3 regions of the Lysinibacillus sp. FSL P4-0201 genome follow, and region 3 is predicted to be linked to each of the others. Evidence: riboswitches for the same ligand, from Rfam matches in the RefSeq annotation. Region 3 holds a riboswitch; each other region holds the start of a gene.

Region 1 (7,836 bases), 1.6 Mb from region 3:
AGGTCACGAATAACAGGGAATGTTTTCATTGGCTCCAATTTAATCGGCTCTGTCAATTGGTCTACTAGTGTAGAACATGATTGACGTGGACGGCCATTGATCACCATTGAACATGCACCACAAACTTCTTCTAAACAGTTCATATCCCATGATACTGGTGATGTGTTTACACCATCTTCAGTAACAGGATTTTTTTGAATTTCCATTAAAATTGAAATTACGTTCATACCATGACGGTAAGGCACTTGGAATTTTTGCCAGTAGCTATTGCCGCCTTGTGTATCTTGACGTAAGATTTCCACTTTGACCATTCTTCCAGTATTAGCTGCGATTTGCATAACTTTTAGTCTCCTTTCGCAGAGTAGTCGCGTTTACGTGGTGGGATTAATGAAACGTCGACTTCTTGGTACGTGATGATTGGATTACCAGTAGCTGGGTCAAACTTCGCCATTGTTGTTTTTAAGAAGTTCTCATCATCACGGTTAGGGAAATCAGGTTTATAGTGTGCACCACGAGATTCATTACGTAATAGTGCACCTTTTGTCATTACTTTTGCAAGCACTAACATATTTTTAAGCTGACGTGTAAAGTGTGCGCCTTGATTGCTCCATTTTTGCGTATCATTGATGTTGATGTTGTTCCAACGCTCAGTAAGCTCATCAAGTTTTTTCAATGTATCTTCAAGCTGATCATTGTAACGTACTACAGTCATTGTAGCAGTCATCATTTCACCAAGCTCTTTATGCAGTAAGTAAGCGTTTTCTGTGCCTTCCATTTTCATGATAGCATCCCATTTCGCTTGTTCCTCTTTTACACGAGCATCGTAAATCTCTTGTGGAAGATCTTCAGCATGCTTTTTAAGGTGTTTTACATAGTCTACTGCGTTTGGTCCTGCAACCATACCACCGTAGATAGCAGATAATAATGAGTTTGCACCAAGACGGTTTGCACCATGTTGAGAGTAATCACATTCACCTGCTGCAAATAGACCAGGAATTTCAGTCATTTGATTGTAGTCAACCCATAATCCACCCATTGAATAGTGAACTGCTGGGAAAATTTTCATTGGTAATTTACGTGGGTCATCCCCTACGAATTTTTCGTAGATTTCGATGATACCACCAAGTTTAACGTCCAATTCATGTGGATCTTTATGTGAAAGATCTAGGTATACCATGTTTTCGCCATTGATACCAAGTTTTTGGTTTACACAAACGTCGAAAATTTCACGTGTCGCAATATCACGTGGTACTAAGTTACCATAAGCTGGGTATTTCTCTTCTAAGAAGTACCAAGGTTTACCGTCTTTATAAGTCCAAATACGACCACCTTCGCCACGAGCTGATTCTGACATTAGACGGTTTTTGTCATCTCCAGGAATCGCTGTTGGGTGAATTTGAATGAATTCACCATTCGCATATGAAGCACCTTGTTGATAAACGATAGAAGCAGCAGAACCTGTGTTAATAACAGAGTTTGTTGTTTTACCGAAGATAATACCAGGGCCACCAGTCGCCATAATAACAGCGTCTGCACGGAATGATTTAATTTCTTCTGTACGCATATCTTGCGCTACGATACCACGACAAACGCCGTCTTCATCGATAATAACACCAAGGAATTCCCAGTGTTCATATTTATTTACTAAACCAGCTACTTCATGAGAACGAACTTGCTCATCTAGCGCATATAGTAATTGTTGACCTGTTGTTGCACCAGAGAAAGCTGTACGGTGCATTAAAGTACCACCAAAACGACGGAAATCTAAAAGTCCTTCTGGTGTACGGTTGAACATAACACCCATACGGTCCATTAAGTGGATAATGCCAGGTGCTGCATCACACATACCTTTAACTGGTGGTTGGTTCGCTAGGAAGTCCCCACCATAAACTGTATCATCAAAGTGGATCCATGGAGAATCCCCTTCACCTTTAGTATTTACCGCACCATTAATTCCGCCTTGCGCACAAACAGAGTGTGAGCGTTTTACAGGAACTAATGAGAATAAATCAACTTCAGTACCAACTTCAGCTGCTTTAATCGTTGCCATCAGACCGGCAAGACCACCGCCGACAACAATTATTTTGCTTTTCGCCATGATTATTTCTCACTCCTCTTAAAAAATTGCAATGATTGCATGTGCTCTATCGTAGCTTCTATTGAATTATACGAAAGCTAAAATAGCAGCCACACCAACTACACTTAGAATTACGAAAAGAATGTTTGTTACGTAAGTAGCGATCTTTTGAGACTGAGGAGATTGTGTAATACCCCAGCTTACTAGGAATGCCCATAAACCGTTAGATAAGTGGAAAGTTGCTGATAAAATACCAACAATGTAGAATCCAAGCATGAATGGATTAGCAACAATATTCGCCATCATGTCGTAATCAACGTGTGTGCCAAGTGCTTTTTGAATACGAGTTTGGAAAATATGCCATGCAATAAATATCACTAAGAATACACCAGTAAAACGTTGTAAAGAGAACATCCAGTTACGGTACGTGCTGAAACGTCCTGTGTTTGGTGTAGCAGTGAATGCAATGTAGACACCATAGAATGCGTGGAACATTAATGGAATATAGATGACAATCCATTCAACTAGGATAAGGAATGGAATCTTTTCCATTACTGCGGTAGCATCGTTGTAACTTTCTGCCCCGCCTGTTGCTGTAAAGTTAATGAACAGGTGCATCGTTAAAAACAGACCTACTGGAATGATCCCAAGTAGAGAATGTAAGCGACGCCATAAAAACTCTCGATCTTTCGACAAGACTGTTACCCCCCTTAGTACTTAAAATAGCACAACAAAAGAAGTCATCATTTTGTAAATGATACTTCATTGACTGTGTATTTCATCATGGTACAATATTATGACATGTTTATTGTACTCTCAAGAGCTACGAGCGTCAAGGCAACTCGGAGTTTTTCATAGAGCTTATTAAAGAACTAATCTAGTACATGATGCGTCGTTTTTTCTCGAAAAATCTATCATTACTTTATTACCGTTAAATTTTAAGAAAATTCTAAGAAAGAAGGATAACAATGTTAAACACTCCATCTCCTACAATCTCATCATTTGGCTATGAGATCATTCGTGATCATATTCTATCTTCTATACTCGGTAAACATGAAGATGACGTCCTTTATTGGGCAGGTAAAGAGCTTGCTCGAAAGTTCCCATGTAAAAGTCAAGATGAACTTATCGCATTTTTCGCAGATGCCTGCTGGGGTACATTAGAACTCATAAAGGAATCAAAAGATGGACGTATTTTCCAGTTGACAAATGACCCTGAAATTCTTCAAATAAAGCAGCGCAGCTTTAAACTTGAAGCAGGATTTATAGCAGAGCAAATTCAACTAGCTAAAGGCTATCTGACAGAATGCTATAATGAAAAACGGGAAAAGCAACAATACGTCATGTTTACAGTCAAATGGGACGTTAAAGAACGTATTATGAATACCATTCCCTCAGAATAATTAAAAAGGATTGTTTCCCATTAAAGAATGGGATGACAATCCTTCTTTTTTCTTCCTTTTATTTCGGTCAATTACATAAAATGCTGTTTCTTCTATTATTATATGTAAAGTGCTTGCTCTAAATTAAACTCATCATGGAGAGCATTAGCTGCTTGGATCATATCATCCTGTGGTACAACAACGGACACTTTTATTTCAGAAGTACTAACCATTTTTACAGGGATATTTTCACGACGTAACCGATCAAACATACGAGCAGCAACGCCTGGATTAGAAGCCATGCCTGAACCAATAATAGAAACTTTTGCTAGTCCAATTTCGAAGTCAGCAAAACTAAATCCAAGTGATAATTTACTATCCTCTAAAACACGTAATGCTTCCGCAAATTCCTCTTTTAAAATGGAAAACGATACAGTTGGCTTCAACCCATCAATAATGGCTTGGACAATAATATCTACATTAATACGGTTCTCTGCAAGAACCGTAAATATATCTGCTAATGAAGCATTGGAAAAAGCATCATACCCCACTGTTAAACGAATAATATCTGATTCAAATGCAACACCACGAACGACTAAATTTTTTTCCATTTCCACTTCCTCCTTCAATAAAGTGCCTACTGATTCTATTAAACTTGAACGTATAATAACAGGCATTTGAAATTTCTTCGCTAACTCCACCGCACGAGGATGTATGATATGAGACCCTAAATTCGATAATTCCAACATTTCATCATAGGAAATTTCTTGAAGCTTTTGGGCATTGGGAACATATCGTGGATCTGCTGTATAAACACCGTCCACATTTGTATACATATCTACTCTCTCCGCTTCCAACGCTATGGCAAGTGCAACAGCAGTTGTTTCAGCTCCACCTTTCCCAAGCGTGGTGATATTGTGCACTTCGTCAATCCCTTGTTCTCCAGCAATAACCACAATTTGTCCCTGTGCAAAATGTTCTTCCATACGACTAATATCTATATAGTCGATACGAGCATGTCGATACATACCATCCGTATGTATACCAGCTTGCCATCCAGTTAGAGATACAGCCTCATAGCCTGCTTCCTGCAAAGCGATGGCAAATAAAGCACTAGATAATTGAGAGCCAGTTGACAAAACTGCATCTAATTCTCTTTTCGACACATCGTCAGTTAGTTGGTGTACCATCATTTTCATCTCTTTCGCAGTGTGTCCCATTGCTGCAACGACCACTACTACATCCAATCCTTTGTCCTTTTCAGCAATCGCTTTCCTAGCAGCCTCTTGGATTTGTTCAGAAGAAGCTAATGCAGCTCCTCCAAACTTCATCACGATTTTAGCCATTTCTTTCGTTCTCCCTTCCAGTTCATGTATTTCACCAAATTATGGGGGGTAAAACCGTTTCTAGAAAACTAAAAGGCAGCCTCCACATAACGTGAAAGCTGCCTATAACATGTACAATAATCGTAACTTGCGCATGTGTGATAGCTCTCCGAAACGTTTAGAATCGACAGTCTTACATTTCTTAAATGCAAAACCAGTACGGCAATGGAACAACAATACTGTACTTCGGCAAGCTCCCCTTTCACACAATATCTCTGGACTTGTCCATCCTCCATCGTGTTACTCTTGAATCTTGCACCTCTATCATCACTTTAAAGTGAATGTATTCAATTCATTAAGCCTTAGCGTAAACAAACTAGTCACGCAGTTGACTCTCCATAACATTGAAAACAATGTTATTTATAACCATAGCACATGCCTATTCCTTTGACAATGATTGTTGCTGAAAATAGCTAAAAATTTGGCTTGCTAAATTAGCGGGCATCCCAGCCTCCTGTAATGCTAGCTCGCTCGCCTCTCGAATTTTTTTGACTGAACCGAAATGTTTAAGCAGCTGTTGCTTTCGTTTTGGTCCTACCCCTTCAATATGATCTAATACAGATTGAATGGCATGCTTCTCATGCTGTTGACGCAAGAAGGTAATAGCAAAGCGATGGACTTCGTCTTGAATTCGTTGTAATAAATAAAAGCCATCACTTGTACGTTTTAAGCTAATCACTTCTGGTGGATCACCAAACAAGAGCTGAGATGTATTATGCTTATCATCCTTGGCTAAACCAGCAATCGGTATAACAAGACCAAGCTCATCTTCTAGTACTTCACGGGCTACTTCCATTTGTCCCTTACCACCATCAATTAAGACTAAATCTGGTAATGGTAGTCCTTCCTTTAAAACACGTATATAGCGACGACGTATAACCTCCTGCATTGCACCGTAATCATCATGCTTGGCTGCTGTACGCGTTTTATATTTTCGGTACTCCTTTTTCGCAGGCTTCCCATCAATGAAAACAACCATAGCAGATACTGCATCCGTTCCATGCATATGACTATTATCAAAAGCTTCAATTCGTAAAGGTGTACTAATGCCCATTGCTTCACCAAGTGCCTCACAAGCACCAATCGTACGTTCTTCCTGACGCTCTATTAGCTGGAATTTAGCTGCCACAGCAATTTCAGCATTTTTGGTAGCTAATTCAACCAATTCCTTCTTTTGACCTCTTTTCGGTGTGAGCACTTTAATTTCTAATAATTCTGTTAAGATAGCTGCATCAATGGCTTGTGGAATAAAAATTTCTTTTGGCTTAATATGCTCTGGCTTTTCATAAAAGCGCCCAACAAATGTTAAAAATTCTTCCTCTGCATCTTGATAGATGGGAAAAATTGAGACATCGCGCTCAATCAGCTTTCCTTGACGCACAAAGAAAACCTGAACACACATCCATCCTTTTTCAACAGCATAGCCAAATACATCTCGATTTGTAGTATCACTTGAAACTATTTTTTGTTTCTGCATAACCGTATCAATATGGGCAATTTGGTCTCGGAATTCCTTCGCTCGCTCAAATTCTAGGTTTTCTGCAGCTACTAGCATTTTAACTTCAAGCTCTTTTTTGACTGCCTCCACACCACCATTTAGAAACTTCGTCATATCCTCAATCATTTCTTGATAAACCTGACCATCAATTTCCTTCACACAAGGTGCTAAGCATTGACCCATGTGATAGTACAAGCAAACCTTGGAAGGTAATTGTACACATTTGCGCAGCGGATACAATCGATCCAATAGCTTTTTCGTTTCACTTGCTGCATAGGCATTCGGATAAGGACCAAAATATTTTGCCTTATCCTTTTTTACCTTCCGTGTCGTAATCAGACGAGGATGTTTTTCATTCGTAATTTTTAAATATGGATAGGTCTTATCATCCGTTAACATGACATTATATTTTGGATCATGTAATTTGATGAGATTCAGCTCTAAAATAAGTGCTTCAATATTTGATGACGTTACAATATACTCAAAATCTTCTATTTCACCTACAAGCCTTTGCGTTTTCCCTTCATGTGTTCCCGTAAAATAAGAACGTACACGGTTTTTTAGAACTTTTGCTTTACCGACATAAATGATAGTCCCTTGTCGATCCTTCATCAAATAGCAGCCAGGTTGATCTGGTAAAATATCCAGTTTTCGCTTTATTAAATCGTTCATTACCTACCTGCCCCCCTAAGTAAAAATTCCCCTTATTAGAATAATGTTAGTTATTTTCTTTATTATATAACGAAAAAAAGCCGAACACATCAATTGATGGCTCGGCTTTGTGAACTTCATTCATTACGCATGTTTTGCGATAAATGCTTCTAAAGCTTCTTTTGGTTGGAAGCCTACTGTTTTGTCAACTAATTCTCCATCTTTAAATAATAGTAAAGATGGGATTGACATAATTTGATACTGAGCTGCAGTACCTTGGTTATTGTCAACGTCAACTTTTACAATTTTAGCCGCACTACCTGCTGCGTCCATTTCTTCAAGAACTGGCCCAATCATTTTACATGGTCCGCACCAAGCAGCCCAAAAGTCTACTAGTACTAACCCTTCTTTAATATCGTCCTGGAACGTAGCATCTGTTGCATGTACAATTGCCATTTGAAATCCTCCTTAAACTTACTATGCTTGTAGTATAGCATGGATAAATTCACTTGAGCGAACAATCTGCCTACAATGTATTTTTTATGCAAATCTGTGTCGAAAAATCAATACATAGTCATTAATTGACTTGATAACGACCCTTCAATACATAGGTTAACGTAATAAAAAGGTAAATAGCTAACGTAATGCCTGTCACAATAATAGATGTGGTGAAAATAATTCCGATGAGAATCGCACTTAACGCCAATATAGCTATCCAAGTCGTATAAGGGAACCATTTTACTTCATAGGCACTTGTGTGTTCTACTTGTTTTTTACGTGATTTTAAATGTGCAATCGCAATAATTAACCAAATAAATAACACAGTATAACCAAGTGATCCCA
Region 2 (7,836 bases), 2.0 Mb from region 3:
CTTTTAAAGAACGGCTAAATATTATATAATTAATTGCAATTTAATTAATGGAACTGCCGAAAGGCAAAATTTGGAGGTCATTTTTCATGTCGAACAACGTTACAACTGTAAGTTCTCCATGGTCAGCTTTCTCTGGTCCTAACCTAGGATATGTGATGGAGCAATACGACTTATTCTTACAGTCTCCTGAAGAAGTAGAACCGGAGTTAGTTTCTTTATTCCAACAATTTGGTGCACCAGTAGTAGTAGAAGGTGAAGTAGCTGTAGCTAGTCATACAGCAGCGGCTCCTGCTGGCGATTACAAAAAAGTGTTAGCCGCTGTAAAACTAGCAGATGCAATTCGTTCACGCGGTCATTTAGCAGCAGATATCTATCCTCTGAAAAACCGTGAACTACAAACAGCTCAAATTGAAGAAAGCGCGTTCAACTTAAGCGCTGCAGATTTAGCTGAAATTCCTGCAGCAATCTTCTTCAAAGATGTGCCAGCAAACGTGAAAAATGGTAAGGATGCAATCGACTATTTAAAAGCTATTTATACAGATAAAGTAGCATTTGAATATGGTCACGTAGTAGCTACTGAAGAACGTGATTGGATTCAAGCGCAAATCGAATCAGGCTCATTCAAACAAGCATTATCTGCGGATGAGAAGAAAGCCTTGTTAGATCGTTTAACTCGCGTTGAAAATTTCGAGAAATTTATTCATAAAACTTTTGTAGGACAAAAGCGTTTCTCTGGTGAGGGCTTAGATACGCAAATCGTTCTATTTGATGAAATTATTAAAACGGCAGAAGCAAAAAATGTGGAAAACGTACGTATTGGTATGGCACACCGTGGTCGCTTAAACGTTTTAACACACATTTTAAATAAACCTTATGACATGATGTTCTCTGATTTTGCACATGTTTCCAATGATTTATTTATGCCAGAGCATGGCCGCCTTGAAATTACAAAAGGTTGGACAGGTGATGTGAAATACCACATGGGTGCTTCTTACAACCGTGAATCCGGTATGAATGTGAAATTGGCTTACAACCCATCTCACTTAGAAGTGGGCAATCCAGTAGTACTTGGTGCTACTCGTGCAACACAAGATGATACATCTAAACCAGGGCAACCTATTTTTGACCGTACAAAGGGCTTAGGCATTCTTGTACACGGTGATGCTGCATTCCCAGGTCAAGGGATTGTAACAGAAGTGTTAAACTTCGCTAAAACAGAAGGCTTTACAACAGGTGGAACAATCCATATTATCGCAAACAATATGATTGGATTCACAACAGAACATTATGATTCTCGTTCTTCTGTGTATTCTTCTGACCCTGCAAAAGGCTATGAAGTACCAGTAATCCATGTTAACGCAGATAGCCCAGAGGCAGTAGTGCAAGTTGGACGTTTTGCGGCAAACTACCGTCAAACATTTGGCAAAGACATTATTGTGGACTTAGTAGGTTACCGTCGCCATGGTCATAATGAAACAGATGACCCAACAGTGACAAACCCAGAAACATACAAATTAGTGTCTAAACATGAAACAGTGCGTGCATTATATGGTGCACAATTAGTGGCAGAAGGTCTTGTAACTGCTGATGATGTAGCTGCACTAGATACAGCTATCTATGCAGAAATGCAAGCAGCCTATGACCACGTCAAAGAAATGGCAGAAAAAGATGATCATCATCATTTAGAAATGCCAGAAGAATTAAAAGTAGAGTTCCCACAAATTGATACAGCAGTAGGTGCGGAACGTTTAGAAAAAATCAATGAAGAACTTTTAGTGTTTGAAGAAAACTTCGAACCACAGAAAAAGCTTGGTAAAATCTTAGAAAAACGCCGTGATGCTTATGCGTCTGCAAAAGTTGACTGGGGTCATGCTGAAACTTTAGCGTATGCAACGATTATTCAAGATGGCACACCAGTACGCTTTACAGGTCAAGATGCACAACGTGGTACATTCTCTCAACGTCACTTAGTACTGCATGATAAAAACAATGGCAATGTCTTCACACCACTACACCATATTTCTGGTGCGAACGCATCCTTTACAGTACACAACTCTCCGCTGACTGAAGCTGGGGTGGTAGGCTTTGAGTATGGTTACAACCTAGAAAATAGCCATGTACTAACAGTATGGGAAGCACAATTCGGTGACTTTGCGAATATGGCACAAGTGATGTTTGATAACTTTATTTCAGGGGCACGCTCAAAATGGGGTCAAAAATCTGGTCTAGTTATCCTTTTACCTCATGGTTATGAAGGTCAAGGTCCAGAGCACTCTTCAAGCCGTATGGAACGCTATTTACAAATGTCAGCTGAAAATAACTGGTTTGTAGCGAACTGTTCAAATGCAGGAAACTACTACCACTTATTACGCCGTCAAGCAGCATTATTAGGTACAGAAGGGGTACGTCCACTTGTAGTCGTATCACCAAAATCATTATTACGTCACCCATTAGCTGCGGCGAATGCTGAGCAATTAGCAAATGGTTCATTCCAAGAAGTGATTGAACAACCAGGCTTAGGGGCTAAACCAGAAGCTGTAGAGCGTATCGTTTTAGGTACAGGTAAAGTGATGATTGACTTAGCAGAGCGCGTGAAAGACGGCGAAGGCTTCGATCACCTACACATTATTCGTGTAGAACAACTTTACCCATTCCCAAAAGAGCAAGTAGCTGGTATCATTGCTAAGTATCCTAATGCAAAAGAGATTGTTTGGGTACAAGAAGAACCTAAAAACCAAGGCTCATGGAATTATGCATTAGAAACATTATATGAACTTTCAGAAGGTAAAAAACTTCGCTATGTAGGCCGTCCTGCAATGAGCTCAACTTCTGAAGGGGATGCAGATTCTCATAAAGCAGCACAAGCAGCTCTTATTGAAGATGCGGTTGCTGAGCCAGTAAAGGTTAAATAACATATATCAATTTTTGAAACCGGGCTACTTGCCCTTAAGCAGTAGCCCTTCTATGTGCGTCATGCACGTTAATCAAAGGAGGAAATGAAAGTGGCTGAAATTAAAGTCCCTGAATTAGCAGAATCGATTACAGAAGGTAGTATCGCACAGTGGGTAAAAAAAGTGGGCGATCGCGTTGAAAAAGGTGAATTCATCGTTGAACTTGAAACAGATAAAGTAAACGCTGAGATCATTTCTGAAGAAGCAGGTGTATTAACACAAATTTTAGCTGAAGAAGGCGATACTGTACTAGTTGGTCAAGTTATCGCAGTAGTAGAAGCAGGCGAAGGCGCAGCAGCAGCTCCAGCAGCGGCAGCACCAACTGAGGCAGCACCTGCACCAGCAGCGCCACAAGCAGCACCTGCACCAGTTGCAGCAGCTCCAGTAGTAGAAGAAACTTCTGGTGAGCGTGTAGTTGCATCTCCAGCAGCACGTCGTCTTGCACGTGAAAAAGGTATTGACCTTGCAGCGGTATCTCCAGTAGATCCACAAGGACGTGTACGTGTACAAGATGTAGCAGCTCATGGTACAGCACCAGCTGTAGCACCAGCAGCAGCACCTACATCCGTAGCAACTTCAGGTGGCCCAGTAGTATTCACACCAGCAGCTAATTCTGACCGTGTAACAATTGAAAAAATGAGCCGTCGTCGCCAAACAATTGCAAAACGTTTATTAGAAGTTAAACAATCAACAGCAATGTTAACAACATTCAACGAAATTGACATGACAAACATCATGGCACTTCGTAAACGTAAACAAGAAGAGTTTGTAAAAGCAAACGACATCAAACTTGGTTTCATGTCATTCTTCACTAAAGCTGTTGTTGCAGCACTGAAAAAATACCCATACGTAAACGCTCAAATCTCTGGCGATGAAATTCATTTAAATAACTTCTTTGATATCGGTATTGCTGTATCGACTGAAGAAGGTTTAGTCGTACCAGTTGTACGCGATGCAAATAGCAAAAACTTTGCAGAAATCGAAAAAGATATTGCTAACTTAGCGACAAAAGCTCGTGATAAAAAATTAGGCTTAAATGACATGGCTGGTGGATCATTCACAATCACAAATGGTGGTGTATTCGGTTCATTAATGTCAACACCAATTATGAACGGTACGCAAGCTGGTATTTTAGGTATGCACTCAATTGTAAACCGTCCAGTTGCAGTAAATGGTGAAGTTCAAATCCGTCCAATGATGTATGTAGCACTTTCATACGATCACCGTATCATCGATGGTAAAGATTCTGTAGGATTCTTAAAAACAGTTAAAGAATTAATCGAAAATCCTGAAGATTTATTATTAAATTCATAATCCCATTAAACCCTGCGAACAATGTTCAGCAGGGTTTTTTGTATGACGAAAGGTACTGACCGATTCTATGCTTGAAAGAGTGCGAATGTTACATCGTTTAGAGGAGCAAAGAAAGAAAAAACGAAACTTTTCTCACATATAGAACATACTCTATAATAAATTTTTGTTGTAATTTTCAGAAATATCAACAAAAGTTCAACGATTTAAAGTGGAAGCAGAACGCACAATATCCTAATATTGTCATTAGTCAGAAAAATGTTAAAATCGTCTTGACGAACATATTAGTTTTATAGTAGTATCTAAATATCAATTAAATAAACAAACCTCACGAATTGTTACCAGTGAGGTAGAGGCGCGGTATTTATTAGTTCATTGTTGAGTAAAAGCAAGCGAAGACGCAATGAAGAAGGAAATATCGCCGAAGTATAAAAGGAGCTCGTACTTTTATACTGGGTCTGCAGTGAATAAGTGCAGGACTGTCCTAGTAAATGGATTTCCAGATTTACTAGGTTGTGCTATCTCGGAAACATGGAAATTATAGTGAGGATTTGGGCAACTGTCATAAAAGGTAAGACCTAAGTTCAGTAAACTTAGGTCTTTTTTAGTACAGTTGTCTTATTTTTTTACAGAAAAGGGGAGTTTTTCATGAAAAGAAAATGGTTGTTAGTAATGATCTCTATCATGACGGCAATTGTGCTAGCTGCATGTGGCACAAGTGACAAAAAAGAGGGCGGTTCAAGTGATGCTGGAACTGACAAAGAAGAAGGCGGCGGTGAATTCCGAATTGGAATGGAGGCTGGCTACCCACCGTTCAACTGGACACAGCAAGACGATGCAAATGGCGCAGTGAAAATTGCGGATAATGCAGAGTACGCTGGTGGCTATGATGTACAAATGGCAAAGAAAATTGCCGAAGGTCTAGGCAAAGAGTTAGTCATTGTTAAAATGGAGTGGGACGGTTTAGTTCCAGCGCTACAATCAAACAAAATTGATGCAATTATTGCAGGTATGTCACCAACAGAAGAACGTAAGAAAACAATTGATTTTACAGAAAACTATTATACTTCGGATTTTGTTATGGTTATTAAAAAAGGTAGCAAATATGAAGGCGCAAAATCGATTCAAGACTTCTCAGGTGCTAAAATTACATCACAATTAAATACATCAAACTACACAGTTATCGATCAAATTAAAGGCGTAGAAAAGCAAACAGCAATGGAGAGCTTCCCAGCAATGCGTGTGGCGTTAGAAGCAGGTAAAATTGATGGCTATGTAGCTGAACGTCCAGAGGGCATTTCCGCTTCTGCTGCCAACGATAAATTCACATATGTAGCATTTGAAGAAGGCTTTGATACAGACCTATCAAATACTTCAATTGCTGTAGGCTTACGTAAAGATGATGCAAATCGTGAAAAAATCAATGAAATCCTAAAAGGCATTTCAGAAGATGATCGTCAAGCGATTATGGAAGAAGCTATTTCTCAACAACCCGCAGCACAATAATGACATGGCACGGACTAGCAATTAGTCCGTGCATGATCATTTCATCATTATCAAAATGAGAACCTCTCTACATAATGATAATGTCCTAGCGTGACAAATCATAGAATGGTAGAAAGAGCTAGGACACAAAAGAAATAAGCGAGCAAGATGACATTGTTAGGAGGAACATCATGAGTCTTGAATGGATACTTTCAATTATTGAAAACAACTGGCAAATGTTTTTACGAGGTGCGTATTATACGTTACTGATTTCGAGTATTAGTACAATTATTGGTGCATTTATCGGATTTTTCATCGGAATTATGCATACGATTCCAGTTCGTAAAAAAGGTGTGAAATTTTATAGCTTAAAGCTCATTAATTTTATACTAACATGCTATGTTGAATTTTTCCGTGGTACACCAATGATTGTACAAGCTATGGTTGTCTACTACGGATTAGATATCGCATTCGGTATCGATATGCACTTTATTACAGCAGGTATTTTAGTCGTTTCCCTCAATACTGGGGCATATATGGCAGAAATTGTTCGTGGCGGTATTGTATCCATTGATAATGGTCAATACGAGGCAGCATCAGCAATTGGCATGAATCACTTCCAAATTATGCTTCATGTTGTCTTACCACAAGTAGCGCGTAATGTTTTACCAGCGACAGGTAACCAATTAATCATGAATATTAAAGATACAGCCGTATTAAATGTCATTGGAGTAACGGAATTATTCTTCCAAACAAAATCAATTTCGGGTAACAACTTCCGTTATTTCGAATCATTCTTCGTTGCATGTGTTCTTTATTTCATCATGACATTTACCGCATCTCGCATCCTTCTGTATGTTGAAAAACGTCTAGATGGTCCTGATGCCTATCAAAAAGAACAAAAAGAAGCCGTATAGGGGGACGCACAAATGGCAGTCATTAAAATCGAGCATTTAAGTAAATCATTTGGACGTAACCAAGTGTTAAAAGATGTGAATTTCCAAGTGGAAAAAGGGGAGGTAGTTTGTTTAATTGGCTCCTCTGGCTCTGGTAAATCCACATTGCTTCGTTGCATAAATTTATTAGAAACGCCAAGTGGCGGTCAAATTATTTATAAAGGGGAAGACATCCTAGATGAAAAGCACAATATTCAAGAATATCGCACACATTTAGGCATGGTGTTCCAGCAGTTCAATTTATTTAACAACCACAATGTCATAAGTAATTGCACAGTGGGCCAAATCAAAGTGTTAAAACGTTCGAAAAAAGAAGCAGAAGAAACGGCGCTTAAATACTTGAAAATCGTTGGCATGGATCAATATGTGAATGCCAAGCCCCGTCAACTCTCAGGCGGACAAAAGCAGCGTGTGGCCATCGCTCGTGCCTTATCAATGAATCCTGATGTAATGCTATTCGATGAGCCAACATCCGCATTAGACCCAGAAATGGTGGGTGAGGTATTAAAGGTAATGCGTCAGCTAGCAAACGAGGGCAATACGATGCTCATCGTGACACATGAGATGGAATTTGCCAAAGAAGTAGCAGATCGTGTTGTCTTTATGGATAAAGGTGTAATTGTGGAAGAAGGCCCTCCAGCACAAGTATTAGTCAATCCACAACATGAACGTACGAAGGAATTTTTAAAGCGTACATTAAAATAAGCACAAAAAAGTGAGTCCAACCTGTTGGACTCACTTATTTTCTAGAATTCCATTCTGCATAAAGTACAAAGCAGATTGCGAATGCTACAGCAATGATAAAAAACCATTGCGGTACACCACCAAAACTCATCATAACACCTCAAATATTCATTTTTTTTGGATAGAATAGGTATAGTATTTCTTTTTTCTCCACAAAAGACCAAAAATATTATAAAATAAGCAATAGACATTAGCTTTTGCTAGTAAAGAGAGGTAGAGAGAATATGTTACATTTAAAATGGAAAGATGCGCCAACATTACGAACGGTTACTTGCAAACATACAAATGCATCGAAATACTTAGTATCAAACGTATTAACAGTAGGAAAAGAGTATGAAGTGAAAAATGAAACAGAAGAGTTCGTTTTTATCATCGACAACACAGGTAAT
Region 3 (7,836 bases):
ACAGCAGAAACAACTTCCTTTCCATCGTACACTTTCGTAAGCTGATTTGTTTTTACAATGTATGTCATGTAATTCTCTCCCTCAATTGTGACTAGTTTCATTATAAAAAATGAAACTCTCTATTTTATTACTGCATTCTTACAAATTTCTTAAGTAAAAAAGCCTGCAAAGCATTAAAGCTCTACAAGCATAATGGATTCAATACATCATTCGCTTTAACGAAATCGTAAAAATAGTTTTTTCATAGGGAATACTCGATAAACGGATCGAGCCATTCATTATTTCTACAAGCCGCTTTGTAATCGTTAGTCCCAGACCGCTACCTTGGAAAGATTTATTTCGAGAATCCTCAAGTGTATACATCCTTTCAAAAACGCGATCGATATGGTATTCATCAATGCCCTTGCCACAATCCCACACATCAATATCAATATTGGCTTCATCGTTTCTTATAGTAATTCCAATTACATTGCCATCTGCTCCATATGCAATAGCATTAGACAGTAGATTGTTTAGCACTCTATTTAATGCTTCTTCATTACCAAGTGCATATATGGAGCTTTCAGGGATATCAATTTTAATATCTAATCCCAATGAAGTAACCAAATCGTAAAAAGACAAAACATTTTTTCGGCATATTTCACTGACATTGATTTTAGTGATTGGATAATCTGTGTCCCCAGCCTCTAATTTTGCCAAGTCAAAAAATGTATGAATAATTTTTAATACTTCTAATGTTTTAGCATGTACACCCGTAAGTAAACGTTGCTGTTCCTCGTCACTAATCCCGTTTTGAAGTTGAAGCATTTCAATATAGCCAAGTACAACGGTTAAAGGCGTTTTAAGATCATGTGAAATATTGGCCAACATCTTTTTCATGGAATTTTCCATTTTACGATGTGTAGCCTGAATTTTTTGATGTTGATCTAGCAAAGTATTCAGTGTAATAAGTAACTGTTGAATTTCTGAATTTGTAGTTGTTACTAGAATCTTTTCATACATCTGTTCATTCACAATTACGTGTAGTTTTCGATGAATATATTGGATAGCACGTTCTTGTTCCTTCTTGATTTTCCATTGAAAAATAAGAATGCCGATTAGCAATACAATGATTAATAATAATAGAAATATCATATATTTTTACCCTTCAAATTTATAGCCGATTCCCCATAGGGTTTTAATATAGTGAGGATGTGACGGATCATCTTCTATTTTTTCACGGAGTCTTCTGATATGTACATTTATAATATTTTCATCTCCATAATAGGCATCTTTCCATATCGTCTGATAAATTTGCTCTTTGGTAAAAACTCTGTGACGATTTGTCACAAACAATTTTAAAATGGAAAATTCCTTTGATGTCAGCTTTATCTCTTGTCCGCTCTTTGTTATTGAGAAATTAACGATATCTATCTTTAAATTATCAATTTCAAGGACCTCTTGCTTTTGTTCAGCTTGACTAGAGTATTTCGTAGCTCTTCTGATAACAGCCTTTACACGTGCTGAAAATTCCAGCATAGAAAAGGGTTTAGCAATATAATCATCTGCCCCTAATCCTAAGCCCAATGCTTTATCAACATCACTGTCTTTTGCAGACATAATAATGATAGGAAGTGCTGCCTGCTCTCTAATAATCTTTAATACTTCCAATCCATTTAATTTAGGTATCATAATATCTAAGATGACCAAATCAAAGATATTTTGCAAACAATTTTGTAATGCCTCTTCGCCATTAGTCACTGTTGTGACATGGAAACCTTCCATCGTTAAGTAATTAGAAACCATTTCACGAATGGCTTCATCGTCTTCTACAAGTAAAATATGCTTTTGCACTATGATGCACCTCTCCTATCAAAACCCAATTTCCATATGTATATTACATTACCATATTTATGATGTATCATTAGAGATTTGTTTATGAGTGTTGAAAAAAGAGCTGCTCCATAAACCATCACTCTTTGGTTTATAGAACAGCTCTATTATTTAATCTTCAACTTTTAAATCACAATCTTCAAGTGGAAGCATTTTTGTTTTGTGCTTTAATTTATAGCCAAACCATAATGCTAAAAATAATGGAATCCCAATATACGAAACAAGGATACCGTACCAATCAATCTTATCGCCTGTAAAGGCTGTGTAATTTTGTCCAATGACTACGATCATACAAACTGTAAAAGCAAATAATGGTCCAAACGGATATAATTTGGCTTTATAAGGTAATAACTTTGGATCTAAGCCTTGTGCATCAAACGCTCGGCGGAAACGATAATGACTAAACGCAATACCTAGCCATGCAATAAAGCCAGACATTCCAGAAGCATTTAATAGCCAGATATAAACCACTCCATCGCCAAAGAAGGATGCCAAAAATGCTAAGCAGCCTACAGCTAATGTTGCCATAAGTGCATAAATCGGAATACCTCTACGACTTAGCTTTGCAAAAAATTTAGGTGCATGTCCATCCACTGCTAATTGCCATAACATACGAGAAGATGCATATAGTCCTGAATTTCCTGCTGACAGCATAGCCGTTAAAATAATGGCATTCATTAATGAAGCAGCAAAGGCAATACCTAGGCGGTCAAACACTAGTGTAAACGGTGATACTGCGATATCTTCTGATAATAAACGTTCGTCTGTAAATGGAATTAACATCCCAATTGCACCAATCGCTAAAATATAGAACAAAAGAATACGCCAAAATACAGATTTAACAGCCTTCGGAATATTTTTACCAGGATCATCTGTTTCACCAGCTGTAATTCCTAGTAATTCTGTCCCTTGGAATGAAAATCCTGCAGCTAGGAAAATACCAAATGTAGCAAGGAAGCCACCATGGAATGGCCCATCACTAACAAAGAAATTAGTGAAACCTACAGGAGCCTGCCCACCTAAAATACCAAAAATCATTAGTAAGCTAATGATAATAAAAACAATAACCGTTGCTACTTTAATCATGGCAAACCAATATTCACTTTCACCATAACTTTTTACGGATAGTAAATTAAACGTCAATACAACAGCAATAAATAATACTGTCCAAAGTGCTGATGAGCTATCTGGGAACCAATATTTCATAATTAATGACACAGCAGCAATTTCGGCAGCAATGGTGATTGCCCAGTTATACCAGTAGTTCCAGCCTAATGCAAAGCCCAAAGCAGGATCTACAAATTTGGTTGCATACGTACTAAATGAACCTGAGGATGGCATATAGGCAGCCATTTCCCCTAAGCTTGTCATTAAAAAATACACCATAATACCGATTAAAGCATAGGCAAGCAATGCTCCTCCAGGCCCTGCCTGAGCAATTGCACCTCCACTGGCTAAAAATAGCCCCGTACCAATTGTACCGCCTAAAGAAATCATTGTAATATGACGGCTTTTTAATTCTTTTTTCAGCTTCGGCGCTTTATGTCCGAGCTGATTTACTTTTATTTCACTCACGATATAGCTTCCTTCCTATTTATGAGGCAAAAAAATGCCATCACATATACACTGTGATGGCTACGTTAATCCTCAGTTTTCCTACATGATAGCTCAACACGTTGTGCAAACGTGACAGTTCTGTTCCTTTCGGAGACAGCCCCAGCATGAGGTTTTCAAGTCCCCTCACACTTCGGCAATATTTCCTTTCAACTAATTTCATCAATGCTTGTCATTTCAATTAGCATACTTATAAATATCGCGACCTCTACCTCAATACAAACATGAGGCATATAATTATTAAATTTATGATGTTTATTATACTAACATAAGACCATAGACATTTCAATACAACCACAAATGTTCTGTATTTTATGAATCTTCTACTATTTTTAATAGTGTGATAAAGTGTTATAGTAGTTCAATTAGAATGGTTATTATTAGGGGGGATTTTATTTTGACTACAAATGATCATTCCACTAGTTTTCCAAGTAAAAAAATTAGCTGGAAAGGAACAACCTTACTTTTAGTCTTTGGAGTTATCTTTATAGCCTCTACATTACGAATGCCACTAACTGTTGTTGGCCCAATTATATCCTTTATCCGTGAAGATCTTGGAATATCTAATGTTTTGGCAGGCTTTCTAACAACGATACCATTGCTGGCTTTTGCTGTTATATCTCCATTTGCACCAGTTGTAGCACGCAAACTAGGGCTTGAGCTAACATTATTTTTATCCACTTTTCTCTTGGCTTTAGGAATTGTCCTACGTTCACTTGGTACTACAGAATTACTTCTATTGGGTACTGTGTTAATTGGCGTAGCCATTTCTTTTGGAAATGTACTAATTCCAGGATTACTGAAGTTGAAATTTCCCTATCATGTGGGTTTATTAATGGCGTTTTTCACCATGTCCATGAATTTTACTGCTGGCCTTGGTGCTGGTATTAGCTATCCGATAGCTAATTCATCGTTAGGCTGGCAAGGTGCACTTTCCATTGCACTCATACTCGTTCTAATTACAATCTTAATTTGGATACCTCAACTAAAATCAAATAAACCGGAACCAGTTACTACATCTAAGAAGACCAGTACACCTTTATGGAAATCACCTGTTACTTGGGCTGTCACAGGGGCAATGGGTTTACAATCTTTATTATTCTACACAACAGCAGCTTGGATACCTGAGATCTATATTGCTCAAGGTTTAGCACCTGATAAAGCTGGCTGGATGTTTTCAATCATGCAATTCTCACAAGTACCAATGGCCTTAGCAGTGCCTATTATTGCTGGTAAAATGACTTCTCAACGCCCACTTGTATTGATGTTTACATCCTTCTATTTAGTAGGCTTTGTTGGGGTTGTCATGGAATGGACAAGTCTTGGGGTACTGTGGATGGTTCTTCTAGGGTTAGCAGGTGGTTCTTCATTCGCCCTAGCAATGATGTTCTTCACTCTCCGGACTCGTACTGCATTTGAAGCAGCAGATTTATCAGGCTTTGCACAATCTTTGGGTTATTTATTTGCCGCAATCGGTCCTATTCTTTTTGGCTACTTGCATGATTTATTTGGTGGCTGGAATATTGCGGGATGGCTCTTTGTCGTTGTAGCAATGTTACTCTTCTTTTGCTCAATGAGAGCCTCTAAGGATGAGTATGTGCATTAAAATTAAATAAAGCAGGTGGATTAGATTCCTCCATCTGCTCTATTTCTATAGTGTTTAAACATTACTTAATTGTCGGATTGCGGAGTAATGTTAGCAATTCAGCAAGGCATTCTGATGCTTCATTATGACGAGCTGTTATAGTAGAAAAAATAGGAACAGCCTCTTGTAAAAGCATATAACTATAATAGTAATAGCCTACAAAAGCTTGCTCCTCATAGCCCTTTGGCGTTTCTTTCTCCCACTCCTGTTCATCATTATCCTCATTTTCTATCCACAAATAGTTGACGTCTAATAGCTCCTGCATATTTTTAACAGTATTGACTGGGTCGAGATAATCCTTGGTAATAGCATGTGCCACAGCTAAATATAACTGTACCTCTTGTAAGGAGACAGCCTCTAATTTTTTACGAGTAAGCTTTTTTAGCAGGACAAGCAAAACCCATGGTGTCACCTGCCACAGTGTTCCTTGATGTTCAATTAATTCAGCTAGCTGTGTGTATTGCTCCTGTTCTATCAGCTTAGGAATGGCTGTACCTCTACCATAAGGTGTCGTCAATTGTCTCCATGGGATATTGGGAATTTGCTGATCTAACATAGTAAGCCCTCTCTCATCAAAAGTATCGAAAGTAAACAATTCTTTTACACTAATAGCATGGTTTTTGATAAAAATAATTTGGTGTATGATAAATATTTACATAGGGTTTATGGAATATATGAGTTGTGGCAGGGGAAAGTGGTGGGATTAACCATGTCCAGTTGCCTGTAACTTCTCTTCCTGTTGATTTTTCTGCCTCCTCAAACAATTTAAACTGCTGAGCTGCTGTATGATGATCAACAATGCTCACACCATCTTCTTTAAATGAGTGAAGAACAGCAATATTAAGTTCTACTAAAGCACGATCACGCCAAAGAGACGCTTGTTTGGTTGTATCAAGATTAAAAATCTCTGCAATTGCAGGTAACATATTATAACGATCATGATCTGCTAAATTTCGTGCACCAATCTCTGTTCCCATATACCAGCCGTTAAATGGAGCTGCTTGAAAATCAATTCCAGCCATTTGAAAACGCATACTCGAAATAATAGGTACGGCATACCACTTCATTCCTAATTTCTCCATATCGATTGACTCTGGATGACGGATTGAGACCTCTACTATATTTTCTTCAGGAATTACAAACATTTGAGGAGCACGATTATCCACCTGTATAACGAGTGGTAATACATCAAAATCAGTTCCTTTACCTCTCCATCCTAACGACTCACACACTTTTGTAAATTTAATGGACTGTGAATCTCCAATAATGCCTGCATCTGTTTCATAGCCTGCATAACGAATTAGTTGATGATTCCAAATCCGTACTCTATCTGAAGCAAACACTGTTATAGTTGGACGAATTTTCCCATGATTTGTCGCATAATCAATATGTTCTAGTAATTTTTGAAAAATAGCCTTTTCATCTAAAACATCACGTGCATCTACCACATGCAGTGACTGCCAAAACAGACGTCCAATACACTTATTGCTATTTCGCCATGCCACCCGTGCGCCAAAAACTAGCTCCTCTGTTGTTGGGTGATATTCACCTGCATCCTTAACTGCCTGTAATCTATTCTTTAACCAAAGTTCTGATTCATTTTGTTCTGTCTGATATAGACTTAAAAATTGCTGTATCTCCTGTATATTCATATCGATTCCTCCACTTATCCTCATATTAGAGGAACAAAACAACAAGCACCATGAAAATAGTAATTGAAAAAACATACATATTTTATATATGAAATAGTTTGTTCATATTTACTCTATAGACTCTCTTTCGTAAGAGAATGTAAGGGAGAAAGATATTAATTATTATAAAAAGGCTACAGTAGTCATGTAGCCTTTTTCAGGGGGTTGTAGAACAAAGAAATCAATAGAATTTTTGTAAATGGTGAAAAAGCTATTCGTTCTGGGCTACTTACTTGCTGCTGGTGCTTCGCTTTCGCATAGAGCAGAACCAGTTTCACAAATTCTCTGGGCAGGATTTCGCCTGTATCGCTATACTAGAGAAGTCAAGCAGCCTTCACAAAAGTATTGACCATGGAAGTGTACGTGGTAAGTGAAACGGTTTATAGGAGCCCATAGTAAGATGCTAGGGGAATGAAATTCAGTCCCTCACCTTGCAAATAGATCTTTTTCTGCTATTGCATTATCTTTTATCGTTTAACGAACAGGAGAATAGAAAAAAGCATGTAACACACATCTGTGCTACATGCTTGATGACCCGTACGGGATTCGAACCCGTGTTACCGCCGTGAAAGGGCGGTGTCTTAACCACTTGACCAACGGGCCGTGGCTCCGAAGGCAGGACTCGAACCTGCGACAACCTGATTAACAGTCAGGTGCTACTACCAACTGAGCTACTTCGGAATAATATGGGCCTAAATGGACTCGAACCATCGACCTCACGCTTATCAGGCGTGCGCTCTAACCAGCTGAGCTATAGGCCCATTTTGGAGCGGGTGATGAGAATCGAACTCACGACATCAGCTTGGAAGGCTGAGGTTTTACCATTAAACTACACCCGCAATAATGGTGGGTCAGGACGGAATCGAACCGCCGACACTTAGAGCTTCAATCTAATGCTCTACCAACTGAGCTACTGACCCGAAAAATGGAGGAGGTAGAGGGATTCGAACCCCCGCGCGGTGTTACCCGCCTGTCGGTTTTCAAGACCGATCCCTTCAGCCAGACTTGGGTATA

The links. Region 3 has a riboswitch for lysine ahead of MKY76_RS01390 (amino acid permease). Riboswitches for the same ligand answer to the same signal wherever they lie in the genome.
Positions count from the first base shown of each region.
Region 1: another riboswitch for lysine. It lies ahead of MKY76_RS16715 (aspartate kinase); the one in region 3 lies ahead of MKY76_RS01390 (amino acid permease).
Region 2: another riboswitch for lysine. It lies ahead of MKY76_RS11420 (transporter substrate-binding domain-containing protein); the one in region 3 lies ahead of MKY76_RS01390 (amino acid permease).

Region 1 is NZ_CP151995.1:3,327,542-3,335,377, forward strand. Features, by position in the region: gene sdhB (succinate dehydrogenase iron-sulfur subunit) at 1-338, opposite strand, end outside; gene sdhA (succinate dehydrogenase flavoprotein subunit) at 344-2,098, opposite strand; gene MKY76_RS16705 (succinate dehydrogenase cytochrome b558 subunit) at 2,165-2,773, opposite strand; gene MKY76_RS16710 (YslB family protein) at 3,046-3,480, shown strand; gene MKY76_RS16715 (aspartate kinase) at 3,579-4,805, opposite strand; lysine riboswitch at 4,939-5,116, opposite strand; gene uvrC (excinuclease ABC subunit UvrC) at 5,224-7,014, opposite strand; gene trxA (thioredoxin) at 7,138-7,449, opposite strand; gene MKY76_RS16730 (amino acid permease) at 7,571-7,836, opposite strand, start outside.
Region 2 is NZ_CP151995.1:2,277,267-2,285,102, forward strand. Features, by position in the region: gene MKY76_RS11410 (2-oxoglutarate dehydrogenase E1 component) at 87-2,912, shown strand; gene odhB (2-oxoglutarate dehydrogenase complex dihydrolipoyllysine-residue succinyltransferase) at 3,003-4,265, shown strand; lysine riboswitch at 4,605-4,791, shown strand; gene MKY76_RS11420 (transporter substrate-binding domain-containing protein) at 4,911-5,768, shown strand; gene MKY76_RS11425 (amino acid ABC transporter permease) at 5,939-6,664, shown strand; gene MKY76_RS11430 (amino acid ABC transporter ATP-binding protein) at 6,677-7,408, shown strand; gene MKY76_RS11435 (DUF6501 family protein) at 7,672-7,836, shown strand, end outside.
Region 3 is NZ_CP151995.1:281,673-289,508, reverse strand. Features, by position in the region: gene MKY76_RS01405 (ABC transporter ATP-binding protein) at 1-68, opposite strand, end outside; gene MKY76_RS01400 (sensor histidine kinase) at 199-1,134, opposite strand; gene MKY76_RS01395 (response regulator transcription factor) at 1,141-1,833, opposite strand; gene MKY76_RS01390 (amino acid permease) at 1,984-3,447, opposite strand; lysine riboswitch at 3,529-3,705, opposite strand; gene MKY76_RS01385 (MFS transporter) at 3,884-5,092, shown strand; gene MKY76_RS01380 (hypothetical protein) at 5,154-5,687, opposite strand; gene MKY76_RS01375 (nitric oxide synthase oxygenase) at 5,737-6,783, opposite strand; tRNA gene MKY76_RS01370 (tRNA-Glu) at 7,354-7,425, opposite strand; tRNA gene MKY76_RS01365 (tRNA-Asn) at 7,427-7,503, opposite strand; tRNA gene MKY76_RS01360 (tRNA-Ile) at 7,510-7,583, opposite strand; tRNA gene MKY76_RS01355 (tRNA-Gly) at 7,588-7,661, opposite strand; tRNA gene MKY76_RS01350 (tRNA-Phe) at 7,667-7,742, opposite strand; tRNA gene MKY76_RS01345 (tRNA-Ser) at 7,749-7,836, opposite strand, start outside.